Regions from separate parts of the Bacillus cihuensis genome, predicted to be linked through region 4. Evidence: riboswitches for the same ligand, from Rfam matches in the RefSeq annotation. Region 4 holds a riboswitch; each other region holds the start of a gene.
The links. Region 4 has a riboswitch for S-adenosylmethionine ahead of ssuE (NADPH-dependent FMN reductase). Riboswitches for the same ligand answer to the same signal wherever they lie in the genome.

Region 1: it holds a riboswitch for S-adenosylmethionine, as region 4 does, so the genes downstream of both, metK (methionine adenosyltransferase) here and ssuE (NADPH-dependent FMN reductase) in region 4, are expected to answer to the same signal.
Region 2: it holds a riboswitch for S-adenosylmethionine, as region 4 does, so the genes downstream of both, V179_RS0126400 (5-methyltetrahydropteroyltriglutamate--homocysteine S-methyltransferase) here and ssuE (NADPH-dependent FMN reductase) in region 4, are expected to answer to the same signal.
Region 3: it holds a riboswitch for S-adenosylmethionine, as region 4 does, so the genes downstream of both, V179_RS32530 (methionine ABC transporter ATP-binding protein) here and ssuE (NADPH-dependent FMN reductase) in region 4, are expected to answer to the same signal.

What each region holds. Positions count from the first base shown of each region.
Region 1 is NZ_KI632495.1:2,406,994-2,413,397, forward strand. It holds gene V179_RS0117285 (cupin domain-containing protein) at 1-309, opposite strand, end outside; gene V179_RS0117290 (alpha/beta hydrolase) at 390-1,193, opposite strand; gene V179_RS0117295 (gamma carbonic anhydrase) at 1,423-1,944, shown strand; gene metK (methionine adenosyltransferase) at 2,203-3,399, opposite strand; SAM riboswitch class I at 3,616-3,778, opposite strand; gene pckA (phosphoenolpyruvate carboxykinase (ATP)) at 4,109-5,695, shown strand; gene V179_RS0117310 (VOC family protein) at 6,017-6,385, opposite strand.
Region 2 is NZ_KI632502.1:16,980-23,383, reverse strand. It holds gene V179_RS0126410 (3-ketoacyl-ACP reductase) at 1-364, shown strand, start outside; gene V179_RS28925 (MFS transporter) at 471-1,940, opposite strand; SAM riboswitch class I at 2,314-2,424, opposite strand; gene V179_RS0126400 (5-methyltetrahydropteroyltriglutamate--homocysteine S-methyltransferase) at 2,437-3,555, opposite strand; SAM riboswitch class I at 3,680-3,788, opposite strand; gene V179_RS0126395 (YwqH-like family protein) at 4,059-4,415, opposite strand; gene V179_RS0126390 (hypothetical protein) at 4,990-6,404, shown strand, end outside.
Region 3 is NZ_KI632495.1:2,366,104-2,372,507, forward strand. It holds gene V179_RS0117085 (MetQ/NlpA family ABC transporter substrate-binding protein) at 1-750, opposite strand, end outside; gene V179_RS0117090 (methionine ABC transporter permease) at 766-1,416, opposite strand; gene V179_RS32525 (NIL domain-containing protein) at 1,430-1,849, opposite strand; partial or broken gene V179_RS32530 (methionine ABC transporter ATP-binding protein) at 1,927-2,449, opposite strand; SAM riboswitch class I at 2,579-2,690, opposite strand; gene V179_RS0117100 (DUF2935 domain-containing protein) at 3,357-4,226, opposite strand; gene V179_RS0117105 (undecaprenyl-diphosphatase) at 4,909-5,475, opposite strand; gene V179_RS29230 (PepSY domain-containing protein) at 5,723-6,148, opposite strand.
Region 4 is NZ_KI632495.1:853,298-859,701, forward strand. It holds gene V179_RS0109990 (LLM class flavin-dependent oxidoreductase) at 106-1,473, opposite strand; gene ssuE (NADPH-dependent FMN reductase) at 1,527-2,126, opposite strand; SAM riboswitch class I at 2,172-2,276, opposite strand; gene V179_RS0110000 (AAA domain-containing protein) at 2,684-4,930, opposite strand; gene pepF (oligoendopeptidase F) at 5,074-6,404, opposite strand, start outside.

The DNA.
Region 1 (6,404 bases), 1.6 Mb from region 4:
AGCTTGCAAAACTTCTCCTTGTTCCACATTAAGTCCGAGCTTCACTTTTTCATATTCACCATTTGGATGAATGATATGTATATTCAATGGGTCTCCAGTATGGAAATACCATACTTCATCCGATTGTAAACGATGGAAATGAGAAGGATTTCCTGCACGGAGTAAGAAATAAATGCTCGTGTAATACGGTCTCTTTTTAGAAGTTTCCGTGACTATTTCTTTCTCTGAGCGAAGCAATTCTTTAAAATATCCCCCTTCTTTATGAGGAATCATCGCTAAGTTCTCGATCCAAAATTCTGCGTTTTTCATGTGCTGCTACTCCTGACTCTTCTTATTCTTTTATTTTTACATTTCAATATGGTTGCCAAAAAAGGAGGGTGATCCTTTCGTCAGAGGACATACCCGAGCGTCTTTAATCTCGTTTCCACAAAACCTAGCGCATATTGAAATACATCATCGCGTTCCGGCTCATTAAATATTTCATGATATAAATGTGGCCATTCTTTGTATTGTTTTTCACTGCAAAGATTATAATTAAACCATTCGCGAACCGGGCGTTTATCGACAACGAGGTCATCGCCTCCCTGCATCAACAACAAGGGAATATCCTGAAATTCAGGGATATCTTCAAAAGCTTCTTTCATGTTTTTCGTAAGCTCACGATACCACCTAACCGAAACCTTCGTTACGTATAAAGAATCGTTTAAATCCGACTCCCTTACTTCTTCATTTCTTGTGACAAGCTCAGGGGTTAAACCTGAGTCCACTCTGAACGTCGGATACGTCACATTCAATCCTAACGAAATCGCAGTCATTAGCTTAGATGGGTGTTTCACTAACCCTAAACAAGGGGATGAAAGAATAACCCCTGCTAAATCCAACTCTTCTTGCTGGAGTAGTCTAATTGCAATTAAACCACCCATACTATGACCAAGTAAAAAAACCGGGAGGGAATATTGATATGCTTCCTCGATCCATTTTTTTACTTCAAGTAAATATTGATCAAAGGATTGAATATGTCCTCTATATGCACGAGTTGTCATACCCTGCCCTGGAAGATCTCCCATAATCACATGGTAACCGGCGGACCGCCACATTTGTGATAGCCATTTATAGCGTCCGTGATGCTCCATAGCACCATGAACGATGACGATGACTCCTTTTGGGGTAACGTCTGCCTCCCATTTCCACATATGAAAATCTCCTCCTACTATTCCTCAAGATGCTAAATCTTTATTTACACTTTGCTATTCTTTATTTTATCCCGGATTATCAGGCTATAATACTATTTACAAAAATTGTTCGTACACGGATTAAGACTTCAGTCTAATTATCGCATAAAGATTGAATCTATTATAACGAAATACCTCGAACTATTGTATAGTAAAAATAACGAAACGGAAAGGATATGATGGATTAATGATTCTTTACGCCTATAAAGGAAAAAAACCAGAAATTGCACCGAGTGCCTACCTCGCTGATAACGCTGTCGTAACGGGCGATGTCATGATTGGCGAGGAAACAACAATCTGGTTCAATTCTGTTATTCGCGGCGATGTAGCGCCAACCATTATTGGTAACAAAGTGAACATTCAAGATAACAGCGTTCTTCATCAAAGCCCAAACAACCCGCTCATTATTGAAGATGAAGTGACTGTTGGTCATCAAGTCACCCTACATAGTTGCAAACTACGCAAAGGAGCGCTTATCGGGATGGGGTCAATCATTCTGGACGAAGCAGAAATCGGCGAGGGAGCATTTATCGGTGCTGGAAGCCTCGTGCCACAGGGGAAAGTTATTCCACCCCATACACTCGCTTTCGGGCGCCCCGCTAAAGTCGTGCGGGAACTGAACGATGCAGATCGGGAAGACATGAAACGCATCGTCCGCGAATACGCGGAAAAAGGGCAGTACTACAAGAATGAGAAACAAATTCTAGATTGATCTTATTAAAAGGGTGCGTCTGACCTCACATTCTATTCATCGCATATTATGTTCAAGTGCTTTTAGATGTGAGATCTAACTTTCACCCTTTTACACATATTTATTCTTAAATTGACTCGCTCCTCACAATTAGAAAATCGCTATACGCATTTACACGCTCTCCTAGTCTCTTCTATAATAACTCATACCTCCCAGTATTTCTTAGTAAATTATCCAAAAAAAAGAAAACCACAATGTGGATTCCTCTTTTTTTGGATATTATTGAGCTTGTTCTTTCAATGTTGCTGCTTTGTCTGTGCGTTCCCAAGGAAGATCAACGTCTGTACGGCCGAAATGTCCATAAGCCGCTGTTTGTTTGTAAATTGGGCGACGTAAGTCAAGCATATTGATAATACCAGCTGGACGTAGGTCGAAGTTAGCACGCACCAAGTCAACTAATACCTCTTCGCTCACTTTTCCAGTTCCAAATGTATCAATTGCGATTGACACTGGTTGCGCTACACCAATTGCATACGCCAATTGCACTTCTGCTTTATCAGCAAGTCCTGCAGCTACGATGTTTTTCGCAACATAACGAGCAGCATAGGCTGCAGAGCGGTCAACTTTTGTTGCATCCTTACCAGAGAATGCGCCACCGCCGTGACGTGCATACCCGCCGTATGTGTCAACGATAATTTTACGTCCTGTAAGACCAGCATCACCTTGTGGTCCACCGATAACAAAGCGACCCGTTGGGTTAATGAAGTACTTCGTATCAGCATCGATTAATTCAGCAGGAACGACTGCTTTGATTACATGTTCTTTTAAGTCTGCTTGAATTTGTTCTAATGTTGTTTCTTCATCATGTTGTGTTGAAATAACGATTGTATCAACACGAACCGGTTGATTGTTCTCATCATATTCGATCGTTACTTGTGTTTTTCCATCTGGACGTAAGTAAGCTAGTGTGCCATCTTTACGAACAGCAGTCAAACGGTGAGAAAGTTTGTGTGCCAATGAAATCGGAAGTGGCATAAGCTCTTCTGTTTCATTACAAGCAAATCCGAACATTAAACCTTGGTCCCCTGCACCGATTGCTTCGATTTCAGCATCGCTCATTGTACCTTCACGTGCTTCAAGCGCTTGGTCAACACCTAAAGCGATATCTGCTGATTGCTCATCAATTGAACTTAAAACAGCACATGTCTCAGCATCGAAACCAAATTTTGCACGAGTATAGCCAATTCCTGCAATTGTTTCACGAACGATTTTCGGGATATCTACATATGCAGATGTTGTAATTTCACCAGCTACTAATACAAGACCAGTAGTTACTGAAGTTTCACATGCAACACGCGCATTAGCATCCTTTTCAAGAATAGCATCTAAAATTGAATCTGAAATCTGATCACAAATCTTATCCGGATGGCCTTCTGTAACAGACTCAGAAGTAAAAAGACGACGTTTTGTTGACATCTTAATTCCTCCTTAAATATTGAAAATATGTGTTAGGTACGCAAACGGAGGATTTTACCCCATCCATTTCATCCACCTTTTTTGACGGAGCTCGTTCCCTTATTGGTTTCTATAATAGATGCAGAACTTCTCAGCATTGTTCATCAGTGTTCCCGAAAAACATAAAAACCTTCCCTGTCATTGAGGAAAGGTTTATTAACTGAATCTATCCTTTCACTCTTATCGTTCAAGGGTCTTTTACCTTGCTCAGGTTAGCACCAACGCCAAAATTATTAAAAGAAAAATTGCTTACTTGCAATAAATCTTTCTCAAAATTTCTACACTTCGGCAGGTTGCTGGGTTTCTTAGGGCCTGTCCCTCCACCAACTCGGGATAAGAGAATCCGTACAATTTAAAATAATAACGTAATACACGGAAAAGTGTCAAGAATTTTTTCCTTAATCTTAGGAACCATTAACATGTGTCCTTTATTTCAATCAGTGGAGTTTTACTTCATTCCCACTGAATATTAGTCCCGTCTAGTGTCGCAAATACATGCGCTACGCTTTTTCAATTCCTTTTAGCCTTAAGTTAGGAGCTACAGCCCATAATACGGGGTAAATTACCTATTTCTGAAAAAAATGAGTTTAACACTACAATTAGTATAGACTATTAAACCTAATGTGTTATACTACTTCTATAAATAACAGTAAAGGAAGGTATCTCATATATGAATACAGTGGGCATTTCAAATGAGTTACATCAATTATTAACCGGATCAAATGTAAACGTACAGCTTTCTGTACCTCAATTAGTTGAGAAGGTTCTTAAAAGAAATGAAGGCATTCTTACATCAACTGGTGCAGTTAGCGCAGAAACCGGAAAATATACAGGACGGTCTCCTAAAGATAAGTATATAGTGGAAGAATTAGCATTCAATGACAAAATCGACTGGGGTCCGGTGAATCAACCTATTTCTGAAGATGCTTTTGCAAACCTTTACAATAAAGTAATGAACTATTTAAAACAAAAAGATGAGATTTTTGTATTCAAAGGATTCGCTGGCGCAGATGCTCAGCACCGCCTTCCTATTCAGGTCATCAATGAGTATGCTTGGCACAACTTGTTTGCCCATCAATTGTTTGTGCGTCCGAATAATGAGGAGTTACTCGGTCATCAAGCAGAATTTACGGTCATTTCTGCTCCCGGCTTCAAAGCGGATCCTATCGTTGACGGAACAAGATCAGAAACATTCATCATTATTTCATTTGAACGACGTACCGTACTAATCGGTGGGACTGAATATGCCGGAGAAATGAAAAAATCTGTTTTTTCCATTATGAATTACTTGCTCCCCGAAGCAGGAATTCTTCCGATGCACTGTTCAGCAAACGTCGGTAGAGAAGGGGATGTTGCTCTGTTCTTTGGTTTGTCTGGAACAGGTAAAACCACTTTATCCGCTGATCCAAGTCGAAAATTAATTGGCGATGATGAGCATGGCTGGTCTTCTAATGGTGTTTTCAACATCGAGGGTGGCTGCTATGCCAAAACAATCAACCTATCACGTGAAAAAGAACCACAAATTTTTGATGCCATTCGCTTTGGTGCTGTTTTGGAAAATGTGGTCGTGAATCCAGACACACGTATAGCGGATTATGATGATCGGACATTAACGGAAAATACACGCGCAGCATACCAACTACAAGCAATCGGCAATATTGTTCATCCGAGTGTAGCGGGTCATCCGAATGCCATCATTTTCTTAACAGCAGATGCCTCTGGTGTGCTGCCTCCAATCTCGAAGCTTTCAAAAGAACAAGCTATGTATCACTTCTTAAGTGGCTACACGAGTAAATTGGCTGGAACAGAACGAGGTGTTACAACACCTGAAGCAACATTCTCAACATGTTTCGGATCACCATTTCTACCATTACCAGCGACACGCTATGCAGAAATGCTCGGCAAAAAAATCGATGAGAACAACTCTAGGGTCTTCCTTGTAAACACAGGATGGACAGGCGGAGAATATGGAACAGGTAGCCGGATGAAGCTCGCGTACACACGGGCGATGATTCAAGCAGCACTTGAGGGCGAATTGAATCATATCGAAACCATCAAAGATGATATCTTTGGTCTAGAAATTCCACTACATGTACCAGGAGTTCCAGACGAAGTTCTTCAACCCATTAAAACTTGGTCGAACCAAGCAGCTTACACAAAAACAGCGACCGAGCTTGCTGAGAAATTCAAAGTCAATTTCAAAAAATTCTCTAAGGTTTCTGCTAATATCGAGAAATTTGGCGGGCCGATTATTTGACATTAATAAAGCACTACTTTCTGAACAACGTGATAAAATGATGAATTATGACATGTGAGGGAACATCAATGAATTGCATGATTTGTAACGCAACTTCATTTATACAAGTAACCGATTAAATCTTTCGTCCTCTAGATAAAAAATGGCGATTGGTTCAGAAAAATTTTTTACGGTATGCTTAGACTGTGGCAATGTAGTTATTAAAAGTGCGAAGCGAAGAGCCAGACCACATCTTCTATTATCAAAAGTTGTGGTCTAGCTCTTCTTTTTAATGTAGCAACAAACACTTCGAAGTAGCAAAACAAAGAATGTCGTCCAATATTACATCACCTCTAAGATTTCAACCCGATTCCCCCAAGGGTCTTCGATATAAATTCTATTTACTCCTGGGTAATCATAATCCACTTTAAACGGCACATCATTTTTCATTAAATGGGTTTTAAGAGCTTCTAAATTTTTAACCTCGAAGGCTGGATGTGCTTTTTTGGCAGGCGAGAACGGCTCTTCAATGCCGATATGTAGATGATAATTGCCAAAACCGAACCAGACGCCACCGCGGTTTTTCATAGGCTCAGGCTGTTCAATTTCTTCCATTCCTAATATTCCCACAAAAAACTTCCTTGCTACTTCCTCAGAACCTGGTGGTGCAGCCAATTGAACATGATGAATGCCTGTGAAGCTAAAAGACATTAGTTTCCCTCCTTAAACT
Region 2 (6,404 bases), on a different contig from region 4:
ATATTACACAACACGTGCGGTATTACCAGAAATGATCGAGCGCAATACAGGCGACATCATTAATATCTCATCAACAGCTGGGCAAAAAGGTGCACCCATTACAAGTGCATATTCGGCTTCAAAGGCTGCAGTGATCGGACTAAGTGAGTCATTAATGCTTGAAGTACGTAAGAAAAATATTCGTGTTACAACGTTAACACCAAGTACGGTTGCAACAGATATGGCTGTAGAACTGAACTTAACAGACGGTAATCCAGAAAAAGTGATGCAAGCAGAAGATTTAGCGGACTTAATGGTTGCCCAGCTAAAACTTCATCCACGTGTTGTCTTAAAACATGCTGGACTTTGGTCAACGAATCCTTAATAGAACGATTCGAAATAGGAAGATATATTGGCGATGCCGTAAATTAGAGAAAAGCCTTCGTGAGTTCACAGAAATCACGAAGGCTTTTCTCATTGCAATACAATCTCTAGCTTATTTTCTTTTTCAAAGTTCCCGAATTGTGGAGCGCGATTTTACTGGAAACGCCTAATACAAGTAGCAGACCTGCTGCCATTAGTATACCATCTAGCACAAGTGGGATGCCCCAACTGCCGGTATTATCTCGTAGTACTCCTGAGATAACAGGAGAAAGCACGGCGCCGATTTCGGCAATTAAATTAAGCATTCCGAACATCGATCCTCTGCTTTTTTCAGGTGTTAAATCAGAAGCAAGCGCATGTGCTACCGGCTGTAATGCAAAGAAGAATAATCCAGAAACAAACAGGATGATGGACATGACGATAGGACTGTTATTTCCCATCATGACATATGCGGCAAAAATAAAAATAAGAACGGTCAGAGCAGCGGTTAAAATAGCTAGAACATTACGTCGCCCATTTGGTCGATCTGCCACCATATCAGAAATCTTACCACCAAGAGGAAAACCGATGATTCCAGCCAATGCATTAAATGATGCAATCAGAGCAGCCGCCATTAATGCACCGCCACCGAAATCTTTGACAATAGATACAGACCAAAATCCGTAAAACCAAAGATGCCACATGATCGGAATGAAGAATAAGTACAATAAGAAAAGGTTTTTGTTGGCTAAAATTGGCTTTATTTCTGATTTTTTCGTTGTGTATAAATAAAAGATTAAGAGCGGGCAAAGAGCTACAAGTATTATAGCAATTGCAATATTGGATAAACCTAGTTTTATGGAGAAATAATAGATTCCCATTACGATTACAAGAAAAACAGCTGAGTACATCGACATATATAGTAGTGCTTTATTAAATTGTACTTTAATACCTGGTGAAGAATGATCTACAGATTGATTAGGATTATTTTTTGGCTTCATATATTTAAAAATAAAAAATGCACTTACAAGTGTAATAATCCCCATCACAAAAAAAGGAAAACGCCATGCCTCTTCTCCCATAAATGGTTCTGCAGTGGTGATCAGAAATGGTACACCGAGTGTACCTGCTGTAAGTCCTACAGACAATCCGGTAAGGGCAACACCCATTCCTAGACCAACTTTTTTAGGCGGTGTATGGTAGGCAATATATGAGCGATCATTTGAATAAAATGCACCTTCACCTAGCCCTAGTATTACTCGAAATAGGATAAATGCAATAAGTCCGCCAGCTACCCCTGTTAATAATGTGGCAATCCCTGCCCAAACTACACTTAAAATAATAATCGTACGGTAGCCGAATCGATCACCTAGAAAGCCTCCTGGAAATTGCATAAGCATAAAGCCTGCAAAGAACAAACTTCCGATAAGACCGCCTATTCCATGAGGATTTGCTACATTGGCGAAAAAACCTATCTCATTTTCAATCATGTATGTCACAACGGGGCCAGTTGCTGTTCGGTCAATATAAGAAACAAACCAACCTAAAAATAGTAGCCCCCAAATGGTGTGATACCTTTTCCAACCTTCCTTTTTCATTCAATACACTTCCAATTCTCCTATTAATGTCTTATCCAACTTATAAAACCTCTATGGCGTTAAAACGCCGCCATTTATCACAACGACAATCCAGTAGCCTGCTACACTCGCCTAATCACAATGGTGGCGGTGCTAAGCCGGAATTTGAAGTACGTTCCATAATACAAATAAGATTACGTGCAAAGTAGATTGCTATATTAGTAAGTAGCGAAGCCCCGTCCCCATGTCCTTCATACAAAAGAGACCGTCCCATAGGGTTTTAGACCCCACATCTACTAAATATCCGTTTATATAACGTGTACATGACACAATAAACTGTGTATAGCATGTGAGATCATTGAGCCTTGGGACAGCCTGATTTGGCAAAGTATCCCTCTTATTTATCAAAGCATGCCGTTTTGCAGGAATTAGCACCTATTTAACTAGATTGTTAAAGGGTTGCCGGGTTTCGTAGGGCCAGTCCCTCCACCACTCTCTATAAGAGTTTATTTTATTGTTACTTCCAAACGTCTTGTGCAATATTCACAACGTGGCATACTTTTGCCCATTGTTCTTCTTCTGTCAGTACATTTCCTTCTTCTGTTGAAGCAAACCCGCATTGTGGACTCAAACAGATTTGATCTAATGGAACATATTTTGAAGCTTCTGCAATTCTTTCTTTAATCCGTTCAGGGTCTTCCAATTCGCCTTTTTTAGAAGTGATTAAGCCTAATACAACGTAAAGATCCGGTCGATTGATATGGCGTAACGGTTCAAAGCCACCTGAACGATCGTCATCAAATTCAAGGAAAAGACCGTCAAGATTTAATCCACCGAAGATCGTTTTAGAAGCATCCTCATAACCACCAGTGGATGAATACGTAGATCTGAAATTGCCTCGGCAAATGTGCATCGTAATGATCATATCATCCGGCTTATTTGCAATAGCCTCGTTGATTCCTCTTTGGAACAATTGTGCCAATGTAGCAGGATCAGACCCTCTATTAGCAATTTGTTCTCTCCCTTTTTCTGAAAAGAATAGGGACCAAGCTGTATCATCTAATTGCAGATAACGACAACCTGCATCATAAAGCGCCTGAATCACACCTTGGTAAGCAGCAATTAAATCATCATAAAATTCTTCGTGAGTGCGGTACACGTCTGTGTCAAGTGTTCCTCTGAAATAAAGCATATTGGGACTAGGTATTGCAAATTTTGCAACAGCATCGCCTGCAATACTATGAAGGAACTTATAATGGTCGATCATGTAATGATCGGAAAATGAGATTTTTCCAGTTACCTTAATGCCGTGTGCTCTCGTTTTAACGCCGTTAAATTGAATACCATCATTTGTTTCATGAAACAAAACGCCATCAAAACCTGAAAGAAAGTCTAAATGCCACCAAGCACGTCTAAATTCGCCATCAGTAACAGCGTTAAGACCAGCTTCTTTTTGCTTTTCAACTAACTTTATAATTTCCTCGTCCTCAATTTTACGTAATTCATCAGCGGTAATGTCACCGTTCTCCTTTTGTAACCGGGCCTGCTTAAGACGTTCTGGTCGTAAAAAGCTACCGACGTGATCGGCTTTAAATGGTGCATTCGTTACTAGTTCTTGTGCTGCTAACTCTGTCATGTTATTTCCTACTTTCTTTTATAGATTTTTCTTCAAGCATTTAATTAGTTCGAATTTTTCTCTTATAAACAAAAATAAAAGGGCCCTCAATAAGAAGAGGGCCCACGAAAATACGAGGACGATCTTCTTATCTTCTAGGCATGTTCTATACCTATTGGAATTAGCACCTTGCCGAAAACCGGCTGGTTGCTGAGACATCGTCGGGCCAATCCCTCCGTCTCTCTTGATAAGAATATGAATATGTAATTATTTGAAAAATCCGATTTATCCAACTTTATCATGCTGTAAAGGAAAAAACAAGTAGTTTTTTAACCGAGAAAGATTGGATCCGTTGAAATTTCACTTTATTTGAAGGAATAAAAGCTGGTAGAAGTGAGGTCTTCACGTCAAGATCCTGTTTGAGTTTTGGGTGAACTAGGTCTTCATTTTCAGTAAGGCGGATGCTAAACCTCGTCTATTTAATGATCAAAATAATATTGGGATTTTTAATTAGGAAATCATGTTTAACGTACCATTTTCTCTTCCCGTTCCGCTGCTTCAAGAGCGGCAATGGTCTGTTTGATTGAAATGATTTCTAATTGAATTTGTTGGATTTTCTCCGCTAACGTTGTAAATACGGAGCTGAATTGATTGTTACTTATGTCGCGATAGTTTGTTAACATTCCTACGGCTCTCGTATTATCAAAGGTATGGGCGAGTGCTGCATTCCAAGTGTTTGTAGAAAGCTCAGGTTCCGACACCAATCTTTCATGATGGATAAAATCCTGTTGGCAAGAATTCAATTCACTATTACAAATTTGGAGACGATGAAGTTGCTCTTCTTTCAATCTTAATAAACTATAATAATAAGCTAAAGACATCTATTGACCACCTCTTTTTTCCTTAGCGATTGAACGAATGAACGTATCTCAAGAAAACAAGTACTTTTACTATATCATGGAAAAACAGGGCTATATAATCAAAATGTATGATTTTCCGATATTTAGTAGTTGGGTCTTATTGACTATAGAGTAATTTGTGGATGGTTGTACGAAGGTGTGATTAAGTACAAATCTCGACATGTAATTCGTCATTCAATCATCTTTCAAGTAAGAAAATAAGCGGTTTTTTTATACATTTAATCAATCGATTGATTGATTACTTAAATATTCTCCCCCGATTCGACTATAATGCCAATAGAAGGAATGAACTGGAGGAGTTTTATATGATATATGCTATCGGCAAATTTTTACAAATTATTCTCAATCCATGTATAACTGAGCCGAGGAGATACGTGAGTTTTCGGCCCATTTAATCAATCGATTGATTATTGCATTGTCTGACTGAAGTTTCACTTTATCTCGACAATTCGGTTTTTTATTCCAATATCAGGAATTAATGTGTATAATTTTCTATAGTATAGTAGTGGAGTTTTAAAGAGAAAGGGGGCTTACTGTGACGGATTCTAATGAATACATCCCCTTTGAAAAGAAGCGGGAGATCTTTCAGGAAGAACTTAAGATCCTAAGAGAAAAACGATTGATTCCTAAATCTGATTACATAAGACTTAGCAGTGCATATGAACGGCATTATCACCAAGTGCGGCAGCAAGTAGCAATAATGGAAAAGCAACAGAAAAAAGATGAAACGGTTCAATCGAGCGAAATTCCAAATGAAGTTCCACATAACATTCAGCGAACTGAAGAGTTCGTGCAAAAACCAATTCAAGATTCATTACAAACACCAATGGCTAGCCCAAAACCAAGGCAAGTCATTCAACAGCAATCTGTTGTGAAACCTGTAAAATCAGTGGAGCAAATTCGAGAAAGAAATATAACACTTGTCTTGGTAATGGGTGTGATTCTGCTCTTGTTTGGCGGTCTTATATTAGCGACGTCAACGTGGGGAGCCTTGAATGCTGTTCTGAAAGTTTTCTGTATTAGCATGGTGTCAGTGTTTTTCTTTGGGATGGCTTTTATCGCCTTCAAACTAAAAATTAAGCAAACGGCCTTTGCCTTTTTAACGCTCGCAAGTCTATTCATTCCAATTACGATATTATCAGCTTCGTATTATCGGATATTTGGAGAATATTTATCGTTACAAGGTGATGGGAGAGGGTTATTAGGGTTGATTGGCGGAGTGATTTGTTTGGGGCTCTATTTTGTAATTGCTAAGCGTTTTGCTTCGAAATTATTCACTATTCTTTCATTGTTCACCTTTGCGTTAGCGGCATGCTTCGGCTTCACCTATGTGGCGCCAACTACAGAAACATTATTTATACTACTCATAATGTTTAACTTATTATTTTTATGGTATATGGATCGTTTGAAAAATCATCAACAATTGGCGTTATTCAAACCCTATTTATTTTACTTCATCCAATTCAAAATTATAGTCGAAGCGTTTGTTGTGTTTGTGCTAGCTTCAAGCACAGTATTTTATTCGTTTACTTTGCTCTTAGCATCACTGCAATTCCTACTGTTAACAATAAAATACAATCAAAAATATTATAATTTTGCCTTTAGTATTGTATTCAGCTACGGCTATATCCATCTTGTCTTGAACTCGGCTGTATTGAGTGATTTCACTTCTATTGCTTTTGCCGTACTTCCAATCGTGTTCTTTGCTCTATATTTATTTATGGCTAACAAAAATGAAGAAGTATCGAAAAGCTTTGTATATACGGGCATTACAAGTAGTGTGTTTGTATTTGCCTATGTAAATGCGCAAGTGTTTGGAGAAGGATATGCACAAATATTCTTTGCACTGATCCTTCTAGCCGCACAATATGTATTTTTAGCCATTCAAACAAAGAAAGTGGTATATACTTATCCAGCACTCGTCTTATTTAATCTTTCACTTGTTTATCT
Region 3 (6,404 bases), 1.5 Mb from region 4:
TTCCGATTGATAAAGTTCAACTAACTTCTGTAGTTCCGGACGGTCTGCATTCCCTTTTTTCACTGCAATAATATTAATGTATGGTTTCGCTGTGGCACTTTCATGGAATAAGGATTCATCTAATTTCAGACCTGCTTCCATAGCAAAGTTGTTATTAATAACGGACGCATCCACATCATCTAAGAAACGCGGAGTATTTCCAGCAGCCACTGCTTCAAACTTCAAATTCTTCGGATTGGTTGCAATTTTATTTAATGCTCCATTTCCATCAAAATCCTCAACTAACGTAATCAGGCCCGCCTCTTGCAATAGTAACAAGGCACGTCCAAAATTCGTTCCTTCATTAGGTACAGCAATCGTTGCTCCTTCTGGTAGCTCTTCAAGTTTTTCATATTTTTTTGAATACAACGCCATTGGCGCAATAACCGTCGAACCAATTGCTTCTAAATCCAACTTTTGCTTATTAATAAACTCGTCAAAATAAGAAATCGTTTGAAAGGAATTTGCATCGATCTCCCCTTCAGCTAATGCAAGATTCGGTTGGATATAATCATTAAACTTAACGAGCTCGATATTTAGCCCTTCATCTTTAGCAATGCCAACAATATAATCCCATATTCTTGTATCCCCGCTACTAACGCCGACCTTCACCGTTTTTTCACCCTCTGCACTGCCTTTTTCATCAGTTTTTCCACATGCCGTCAACACAGCAAGTGCCAGTACTAAGACTGCAATTAATAATTTCTTCATTTTTTATTCCTCCAATTATCTTCTTCTGATTTTTTTTGAAACGATATTTCCAGTTGATTGCAGTAATTGAACAATTACCACTAGTGCTGCAACCGTGACAATCATCGTCATCGTATCGAAGCGTTGATACCCATAACTTAAAGCAAGGTCACCAACTCCACCTGCACCAACCGCACCGGCCATCGCTGAAGCGCCGACAAGTCCGATTGTAGCTGTTGTAAACGTAAGTACTAATGAGCTAAGTCCTTCCGGAATTAAAAAGCGAAAAATAATTTGCCATGTCGTCGCTCCCATAGCTTCCGCAGCTTCAATAATTCCTTTGTCTACTTCCAAAAGTGAATTTTCCACAAGTCGTGCAATATAAGGCGCCGCATAAAAAATCAAGGGAACAATCGCTGCATTTGTGCCAATTGCTGTACCGACTACGAATCTAGTAAATGGAATCAGTGCAACTAGTAAAATAATGAACGGGACAGACCGTAAAATATTAATAACTGGGTTTAATACGTTAAATACCCACTTATTCTCTAAAATGTGACCATTCCTAGTAATAACTAGTAAGATTCCCAGTGGAAGTCCAATCACAACTGAAAATAATAGTGATAAGGCAACCATATAAAGCGTATCGCCAAAACCAGTTAACAGCTGATCAGCAGTAATTTCCATACCCCACAATGTGTTACTCATGTATCCTCACCTCCTGCACAAGAATATTTTCAGCTTGAATATAGTCAAATGCTTTCCTAATCTCGCTTTTTTCGCCTGTCACTTCAATAATTAAATTACCAAAAGGCGTTTCCTGTATTTCCGAAATATTTGCTGATAAAACATTTAAATCAACATCAAATCGTTTAGCAACTGTTGATAATAAAGGCTTACCTGAATTGGCTCCAATAAAATTAATTTTCCAGATAATCGGATTCCCTTCCGCCTGGCTTATATAGCTTTGCGGAATTTCGTCATGAATTACTGTTCGGACAAAGTTTTGAGCAATCTCTGTTTGCGGCTTGGCAAATACGTCAAACACAGAACCTTGCTCAACAATCCGCCCACCTTCCATAACCGCCACCTTATTACAAATTTCGCGAATGACCGACATTTCATGGGTAATTAGCAAGATGGTGATATTATATTCCCTGTTTACTTTCTTTAATAGCTGTAAAACAGCACTTGTCGTTTGTGGATCGAGCGCCGATGTGGCTTCATCGCATAACAGAATCGAAGGATTCGTTGCTAGAGCACGTGCAATGCCGATTCGCTGCTTTTGACCACCAGACAATTGCTCTGGATAATTTTTCGCCTTCCCCAAAAGACCAACAAATTCCAATAATTCATTAACTCGTGTATGAATTTCTTTTGCAGGTGTACCCGATAAGATGAGCGGCATCGCTACATTATCAAAAACCGTCTTCGAGTTAAGCAAATTAAAATGTTGAAAAATCATCCCAATTTTCTTTTTCTCTGTTCGTAAATCTTTCGGCTTTAACGAAGTCAACGCTTTGCCATTCACCAATACCTGTCCTTCTGACGGACGCTCGAGTAAATTGACCAACCGGATTAACGTACTTTTTCCGGCGCCACTATAGCCGACAACACCGAAAATATCGCCTTTTTCAACGACTAAATCGATCCCTTTCAAAGCTTCAACGGTTTGTTTCTTTGATTCATACATCTTTTTTACATTTTGAAATTCAATCATCTACTCTCCCCCATGTTGTTTCTTTTCAAAGCTGTAACACGAAAAAGCCTCTTCCATCATTAGACAGAAGAGGCTTACTTAGACAAATACAAAAGAATACACTTCTATTAATTATCTAGTAAAGGCTTCTTCTTATCTTTCAAACTTACGTTCGTTGGAATTAGCACAGTATTTTTACAAAAGTAAAAACCTGTTGCCGAGGTATCATAGGGCCAAGTCCCTCCACATCTCTTGATAAGAATGTATCCATATATTATTTTATTTTTTTAAATATATAACTTAATATTTAAAATGTCAATTAAATTCTAAAAAATAGATTTATTATAACTATGATGTTGACCCATAATAAAAAGGGCAAACCCACATTTACTACAACCGTTCATCTATAGCTATTATTTGAATACAGACATTTTTTGGATATATTTGTGTTAGTGTAGCTTTAAAATAACAGTTGGATAAAGACGGAAACATTCATTCAGTTTTCTCCTATCTAATCCAATTCAAAATATCGGTTATGTAAACAAAAACCCACCTGCTGCAGAACAACAAAGCAAGACAATTAATGTATTCAAACGCTAATCGTCTTACTCCACCTCTTGTCGATCGTTTATAAAAATAGGGTAATTAAATTAACGGGTTCCGATAAGGGAGAGGAAACGTATAATTAGAATCTTAACTAGCAGACTAATTCGCATGGCGAGTTGGTCTGCCTTTTTATTGTTACATCAACGTTTAATGGAGTAAGACTTATTGTGTATTGAGGTAGTGAAAAAGGGTAATTCAATTTATATGGAATATATAGTAAAGACATTATTTTGAGGTCCCCTTATGGACAAGATATTGGTTTTAAAAACCTCAATTACCACCACTTAGCTTTAATATTACAGAATAAGTCTCTTCTTCTCTCTTACATCATCATTTCTTCCTGTTGCTTTACTCTTAACCTCTCCTCTAAAACATGGACCATTTGAAGGAAATGATCTGCTTCTCTTACTACATGGTCAGCCAGCAACGGGTCGATGACATTTCTGATTTGACAGGTCTTTATGAAATCTAACCCTGCCTGTTTAAAATCCCTAAGCTCATGTGTTGCGTTCTCACTATCCTTATTAAGCTTTCCAATGATGGGATAGGTCGGTTGTTTCTTATATAGCATCGATTCAACATCCCTTGCCTGGTTGAGAAGGACTTCAAAATCATCCCCAAATTTTAAAGCGGTTTTCACTAAATTCCGTTCCGATTGATCAAGCAGCGATGCGATAAATCGCGAATGCTCCATCATAATTTTTAGCCAAAATACATTTTCCTTGATAATCGCATCCTGGATAGGGTCCAAAATCCCTTCATTAAATTTTTTTAACGTCCTCATAAAATATTCAGCCTCACGTGCTGTATGATCAACAAGGAGAGGGAAGTTAAAGCCCATGACTTTACAATTGATTATAAGGATGAGCAAATTTCGTTTAAAATTCCGTAATCCTAAAACAAGCTGTATTGAATCTTCATTTAACTTACGGACTGCAGTTACATTATTGGGGGTTTGATACGCTCTTTTTTCCTGTTCTTCAAAATAATGGTAGAAACGATCTGTTTGCTGGATAAGATGCTTGTCATGCCGGCTAAACCCTTCACCCAAAAAATAGGAATGCTCTTTCATAATTCGTAACCAAAATTTGTTCTCAACTAATGATCGCTCAATAAATAGTTGTTCCGTTAATGATTCAGGTGGTGCAGCAAAAGTTTCAGGAGCAATTAACATTTGGTTTTTTGATTCCATGTCATGATGTCCTTGGTTAACCACTGTTTCACCCTCCTTTGAAAAACACACATACAATACATCTTTATTTGTAAACTTTTTTATTATGTTATCTTGTGGGCAATTCAGATAAAAATTATTGTTGTACGAACTTCAAAAATCGGGCGCTTTTCTTGAGTAACGAAAAATAGTCCAATTTCTCAGCATTAAATTAAGAAATTGGACTTTTTTATATTATTTTTTCCTTAACGCTGTAAATTGTCAATTCCTGACGCTACCTCTTAAAGGTGATAGTTAGCTTAAGAATAAAACCACCAATATATTTTATGAAAGAGAATATTGGTTATTTAAATGGAAATAAATGACGAATTAACAGTAACAATTAAATATCTAGGATTAATCCCATTTCTTGAATAATAAAGAAGTGGGATTTTTTGTACAGTAAATAATAAGAAATTAACAACTGAGGACGCTTGTATTACCAAGCGTTTTTTTGTGCTAATTTTAGTGTCATTTTGGGTTAGATTTGATGGACGAATAGATGTGTTTTATACCATTTTCTCTCCCTAAACGGAACTCGTTATAATCAAATATGAGTTTTTTTTATTTCAATCAAACTTGATTACCAGGATACTAGATTCCCCCATACCCCTTTAGACTTCCATTCCAGGCACATCATTAGAAGTTTCGAGAAGAGTTAGATTTATTTGTTTTGCTTCTTTTTATTAAAAATCGGCATATAGAGAGAAATAATCCAGTTTACAAACGGATCAAACGATCTTGATAATTTTACAATCACATATGAGACAACAATAGCCACAATTAAACTGCCTACTACGTCAAATGGATAATGAAGTCCCGCCCAAATGCGGGAAAAGCCAGTTAATAGGGCTAAAATAAATAGGGGGATACCGATTTTTTTATATCGGAACCACATAGCAATTGCAATCGTAAAAGCTCCTGTTGAATGATCACTAGGAAAAGAAGAGTCCGCAGCATGAGGAATCAAGGTTTGAATGTCATGTGTAACAAATGGACGTGGCTCAAAGTAAATGTGCGCAATCAGAACATTTACGATCAACGCGAGAACTCCTGTTCCACCGGCATATAATACAGCACGTTTCATGGATTTACTACCAAATATCCAAAGAATCAAAAGTGCCAACGCAAAAATGTAAATAGCATTATTCGTTATAAATACCATAAAGTTATCTAATGCATGATTATGGCCAGAAAGATTATGGATGCTTTTAAAAAATTCGTAATTCATATAATCATCCTTTATTTGATATCCTTAAATTCATGGAAGCTTTTTCATCAAATGAAATCATGAAGAGGATGTCCTAATGGGGGATCTGACTCAGCATTCACCACACAGTTTAAACCGCTACTTACACTTCATTTAAACTGTATTTTGTAGTTGCAGAGTCTGACCCTTACTTATGGGACATCCTTTCTTATGATCAATTATGGATAACAAATATTCATAATAAACCTTTGAACCTTAACATTTAAATTTAGTTATTTTCGTCAATGTTATCATCATTGACTTCTTTATCATGATCTTCGGCTTCGTCGCCATTTTCATTATCGTTTTCGGATTTTGTAATTTTACCAGTTTTGGCATCCACTTTCACATCATAGTTTTTGCCGTCCTTTGAAACTACATCAACACCATATACCACAGAACCATCTTCATCTTCTAATTCGACCTGCTTTACAGTGCCACCTTGGTATTGATCCAAAACTGTTTTTGTCGCTTCATCTTGAGTGATTGAAGCTTCTTTTTGTAATTTTGCTTGTTCATTTATATCTTGCTTCTCTGCTACTTCTGTATCCTCATGGCCTACGGTTGAAGTTGATTGAATTGCGTGTACCCCAACAGTTCCTCCACCCACAACTCCTAAAGCTAATACAGATGCTAACAATTTTGTTCCAATCATTTATTCTTCCTCCTCATTTTATATAGCATGTCTTGCTACTTACAAAACCTGAATGGCGTTAAAACTCCACCATTTAACATGAATGCCTAATCCTGAAGCACGCTACGCTAATTAGATTGTCTATATTAGTAAGTCGCGAAGCCCCGCCCCATGTCCTCTTTACAAAACCAATAATACTCCATATTTCTTAATTTCCCCTTCAAAAATAGTTAAAGTTGATTAATAAAAAAATTAAAAATTTCTAATATGTAAACAG
Region 4 (6,404 bases):
ATAATTTGATTGTCTGTTATTCGACCTTCATGATTAATTTTATATAAAGCTACAGAGAGTCGTGTATTTTTTGATAAATGTACAACAATATATCTATTTCATAAGTTACACGCTAGCTACCGGTAACAGCCTTTTACGAAATTGTCTACCATGGTGATGATCGGGCAAATAATCACTGCCAAATAAGTTCTTTCGTAAGGTTCCATCTTCATATTCTTTTCTGACTAACCCTCTCTCTTGTAAAATTGGAATCACATATTCAACAAATTCTTCAAAAGTCCCAGGTGTAACCGCATAAGCAATATTAAAACCATCTACACCTGTTACATCAATCCATTCTTCTAAAGAATCAGCGACTTGTTCAGGAGAGCCAACCACAACAGGTCCCATTCCGCCAACTCCAATAAACTCAGCAACTTCTTCAACGGTAAAATCGGACATCGATTTTAATGTTGATTGGATGGCATCATTCTTAACATATTGAATTTTTTCCTGAGGGTCAACACCATCCATATCTACACCAGTCCAGCCACCGAATAATGCAAGTGAGCCTTCGTAACTGGCATGCTTTTTATAATCCAAATATTTAGCTTCAGCCTCTTCTTGGGTCGCACCTACAATTGGCGTAATCAATGTAAGAATCTTTATTTCATCTGCTTTTCGACCGGCCTTCACTGCCTCTTCTCTAAAAGCCTTTACTGTGTTTTTGGTGCGCTCCATTGATGTTGAGCCAACAAAAACAAGTTCTGCATGTTTTGCTGCAAATTTTGTTCCTTTTGGTGATGCTCCCGCTTGAAATATTACGGGAGTACGTTGTGGTGAAGGTTCACAAAGATGTGCTCCTGGAACTTTATAGAATTCACCGTCATGATTAATATCATGAACCTTTTCTGGATCTGCATAAATCCCTTTTTTCTTATCCACTACGACAGCATCATCTTCCCAACTAGCTTCCCATAATTTATAGACAACATCTAAATATTCATCAGCTATATCATAACGATTATCATGATTAATTTGTTGATCTAAGCCAAGATTACGTGCAGCACTATTTAAATAAGATGTAACGATATTCCAACCGATTCTTCCTTTTGTTAAATGATCCAATGTCGAGATTCGCCGAGCAAATAGATAGGGATGTTCATAGCTTGTCGACGCAGTTAAACCGAATCCTAAGTGCTTTGTAACTTGTGCCATGATCGGAACAACAAATGCAGGATCATTGACTGGAACTTGAGCACCTTGACGTACTGCTGCATCACGAGAACCTTGGTATACATCATATGTTCCAAGAACATCTGCCAAGAAAATGGCATCGAATTTTCCTTTTTCCAGTACTTTTGCAAGATGTGTCCAGTATTCAGCATCCTTGTACGTAGACGATTTATCGTCCGGATGTGTCCAAAGACCCGGAGATTGATGTCCAGCACAGTTCATATCAAATGCATTTAAATATATTCTTTTTTTAGTCATAATCATTACCACCCATTCGTTTTTTATGATGAAATATGGTGCTAAAAATGTGCTTAAGAGGTTATTGCTTTAGTTTGTTTAATGATTTGGAGAAACTCCTCTAAATCGTTATTAAGTCGTGCTTGTATATCTTGATCAGTAATAGGTTGTAAACTATTTTCTTTATCGATTTGGTTATCTATAATATAAGTCCCTTGAGTGGCTCTTCCTTTTAAAGTGGTAATAAGCGGTTTTAAGGCAAAATCGATTGCTAATAAGTGTGCTTTACTCCCACCGACCATTATTGGTAACACTGGAATTCCTTTAAACGCACCTTCTGGAATTAAATCGATTAGAGATTTTAACACACCTGTGTAGGAAGCTTTGTAGACAGGAGAACCAATAATTACACCATCCGCTTCCTCAATTGACTTTGCAATCGCTTTAATTTCACTGCTATTATAGCGTGCATTATGCAAATCCTCAGCAGGAATATCCAAAACGGAAACATACGTTACCGTTATATTCTCCTTTTCTAACAATGATTGAACAAATTTTAAAACAAAATCAGTCCTAGAAGGTGCTGAAGGGCTTCCAGATAAAATTACAACATTAGGCATTTGTTGACCTTCTTTCTTAGTAAAATAGTAATTATCCTTTGTACGAATTAACATAAAAAGTCCTCTTTCCTGAAAGAAAGAGGACTTTTACATTAGTCACCCTTATCTAACAAGCATATGCTTGCAGGAATTAGCACCTTTCTACTAGTTGTAGAGGTTGCTGAAGCTTCATCGGGCCAGTCCCTCGGCTTCTCTTGATAAGTATTATTAAATTATTTTTATCATAATATTCTAATAACTAAAAGTCAAGATTAATTCATATATCTTTCATCGGAATTGTTTGAATAATACTTACTCACATAGAACATACTATGATGCACGTAATCTAATTGCTCAAGATATAATATGAAAATTTCATCAATATTTTTTCATTTCTCCCTGATGGTAAGCCTTATTTTCCTGTCGCTAAACGAAAAACTTACGGTATATAAGCGCCATTAGGCACGAGTAAGTTTCACTAGAACTCACCAATCGGGTTTTTACAGACAGTTGTATTTCACCTACTCTTCTTCAATTCTGCTAAGTCTTTAGGATTTTGACTTTCTATTAATGTAGGATAAATTAAAGGGTCTGGACACATCTTTAATGTGTCCAGACCCTTTTAGTTACTCCTATTCTATCCCAGGTAGTTGTGTAAGAAAATGTTCAACTACTGCTACTGAATCTAAGCGTGCTGCCACATAAGGTGGTAAAAGTCTGCTCGCTGCTTCAAGTGGAACACCTAACCAGAAATATTGCTTATCAATAATGATGAAAGGAAATGCAACACTAGTTTCAATTTGTTCTACTACTGCCAAGCCGGGAACCGGACGAGTTGAAATAAGTGTAATCTTGACATGTTGTTCTTTACTATTCAACATATTTATCCATTCTTCCGTAACAATTCCTGTATCAGGTATTGACAATAGTATAGAATGGCGTGCTTTTTTAATATCCTTACTTAGAACATCTAGTTTACGTGCATGCATCCATTGGAGCTTCGGATGTTGATTTTGAATCCACTTCCCAATATCCTTCGGCCTTACTGTATATCCGTAAGATGCTTGATGGTCCACAAGTTTACGTAATGTTTTGCCTAGATATACCTTTTTTCGAATATAGTCCGCATCGCTCACTTGAATGAATTTTCCTTTTGTTCTCGTAATCGCAACATTAATAAGCCGCTCACTATTTTTTCCTGTCAAAAGCATGCCAGGACGTGTTTCAGGATAGCTATCAACTGTATCAAATATCATTACATCCCGTTCGCTTCCCTGAAATCGATGGACTGTTGCAGCGATAATATCTGCTAGTTCAAGCTCTTTCTTATAAATATCTTGTAATAATAAATCCATAAGACAAGATTGAGCACGATAAGGTGTCACATAGCCAATAGAGCGTGAGCCGCTTGAATATGCTTCATGAAGTAGTTGAAACGATATGAACAACTGCCAAAGATTTATTCTTGATTTCGATGAACGCTCTGTTATGCAATGTTCACCTGTACCACTCGTCTCTAATAGCATTAAAGCACGGTTTGGGAACGGCCTTCTCCCTGTGATTTCTTCACGGCTCATAAGTACACTCTTATGATCGCCAACAAGGGAATGATAAATAAATTTATTCGTGAAAGCGGAAATATCCGGATGCATTCTCCGTTGTTCTTTAAGTAGAAACAAATGTGGATGGAGCTTACCTTCATTCACTACATTCGCGACTTCTGAACGATGAAAAATATCTTCCTTTAACCATTTATTCACTGATTCATCACGTGCAGAAGCAATGGGCGGCAATTGTTTAAAGTCACCGCAAACGATGATGTTTTTGCCTAAAGAAGCAGCAAACGCAACTTGTGGCACATAAGCCATACTTGCTTCATCAACTATAATTACATCATATTCCTTTTCAAATATCGTGCTGTCGCTCGCTGCTTTAGCCAATGTGCTACCAACAATTTTCGCTTGCTTCACGAGCTCCATTTCTTTACGGTGAAACTTTTCTATAATTCTACCTAGCTTTTTTTCCAATTCAATCAATCGGTCTGTATCACGCTTACTAAATGAGCCAGATAGATCTTGTTTTAAGAGCCTTTTCTCTTCAGTTAATTTTTGCTTATCCTCAACTAAATCAGGTTCAAACTTTTCCAACAACTGGCTTGATATGATATCAAGATGATTAGCTAAACTTTCCCCAGTATGCGAACCATACCTAAGTATATCGCCTTCTTTAAAACGTTGTTTCTTTTTTGTAAACGCGGAAATTTCAGCCATTAGTACATCAACGGCTTGATTGCTATGCGAGAGAACTAATAGTTTTTTCCCTTTAAAATAATGATTTGCTGCTGTTCGGGCCAAAGTATATGTTTTTCCAGTTCCCGGGGGTCCCCAAACATAAGTGATAGGATTAAAATTAGAACGTAAAAAAAGCTCCTTAACACTGCTGTGGTCCTGAGCTATCGGATGCCTGCTCTCCATCGACGGGTCCATCAACCGTTTGACTCGAAGCCGCTTTTTCTTACTTTTCTTCATTTCGTCTAGGCGCTCAATTAATTGCTCCAACAGCTCCCATGGATCATGATAAAGGTAGGCTTCGGAAATCAAATCACCAAGTGTTTTTTCAAATAATAAAATGATGCTTTTGCCTTCAGAGGAGAGGACAAATCCGTCTTGCTTGATCCCTCCCCATTCCAGACGAACTATGGATCCGACTGGAATCCTTAGTGAACCAACCGTTTCAAAGTAATAAGTAAACCCGTCTACCTGATCTATCAAATGACCATTCAAAACGTGATATTTTGTACTTCCGTACTTTTTTAAATGGCGGATTTCATTATCTAATGCTGATTGCCATTCTTTTATATAGCTTACCGTTGAGTTCATTATATCTTCCTTTTAATAATAAATTCATGTTCTTTTACAATAGTACGCATTTCACAAGATTTGTCAAAGTATCATAATTGATTGAAAAAAGGCTTTCTCAGCAAAGAATTAAACCTTTGCTGAGATTAGCCTCTTTTGAAATATTACTTCTCCAATAATTCGCCAAATTCCTTCACTAGTTCACTAAATATCTTTAACGCATTTTCAATCGGCTCGGGTTTAGTAAGATCGACTCCAGTTTTCTTTAGCAATTCAAGAGGATATTCTGAACTGCCGCTTTTTAGAAACATTAAGTACTGTTTTAGTGCATCGGCCTCACCAGATAAAATCCGGTCTGCGATATCGATAGCAGAAGCATATCCCGTAGCATATTTATAAACGTAGAACGGTCGGTAAAAATGGGGAATTCTAGACCAGCCGAATTTAACTTCATCATCAAAAACGATATCTTTCCCATTATATTCTCGGTATATCGTTTCGTAGATCGTATTGAATACTTCAGCATTCAAAGGTTCGTCATTCTCTGCTTTTTCGTGAGTAATTTTTTCGAATTCTCCAAACATGACTTGTGTGAAGAAAGTCCCTTTAAAACTATCAATAAAATGGTTAAGTAAATGCTTCTTTTTATTCAGATCTTTCGTTGTGTTTATTAAATAACGAATTAATAGGATTTCGTTCACGGTTGATGCCACTTCAGCAACAAAGATGGAGTAACCTGCTGATATTTGTGGTTGATATTTTGAACTGAAATACGAATGCATTGCATGACCAGATTCATGTGCTAATGTAAATAAACTGTCCAAATCATCTTGATGGTTTAATAGAACAAATGGATGAACACCATATAAACCTAAGTTATAAGCGCCAGATCGTTTACCTGGGGTTTCCCTTACATCGTAATAACGATTTTCTTTGAAGCTCAAAAGAGTCGATACATACTCTTCGCCAAGTGGCTTCAGAGCTTGTATCATGATTTCAAACGCTTCGTCATATGGGATATCTTCCTTTGCCTCTTGTACAAGCGGAACACTTAAATCATATGGATGTAATTCATCAACACCTAGATGCTTCTTACGTAATTTTATATAGTCATACATCGGTTTAATATTCGCTTTCGTTGCCGAAATAAGATTATTATATACTTCTGTTGGGACTTGATCTGAAAATAATGATTTTTCAAGAGCAGATGGATAGTTCCTTGTTTTAGCCATCGTCGTATTGTTTCGAATTGCTGAAGAAAGAGTCGTGGCAATTGTATTTTGCAACTGGATATAAGGTTGATAGTAGGACTTGTATGCCTCTCTCCTTTTTTTTCGGTCTTGATCTTCAATCAATTTACTGTACATACCACGTGTTAAAGTAACCCTTTCACCATCGTCGTTTGTCACTTCTCCAAATTTAATATCAGCATTGTTAATCATGCCAAATGTTTTTTGCGGAGAAGAAAGGGCATCACCAAGCTGTGAAAGAATCG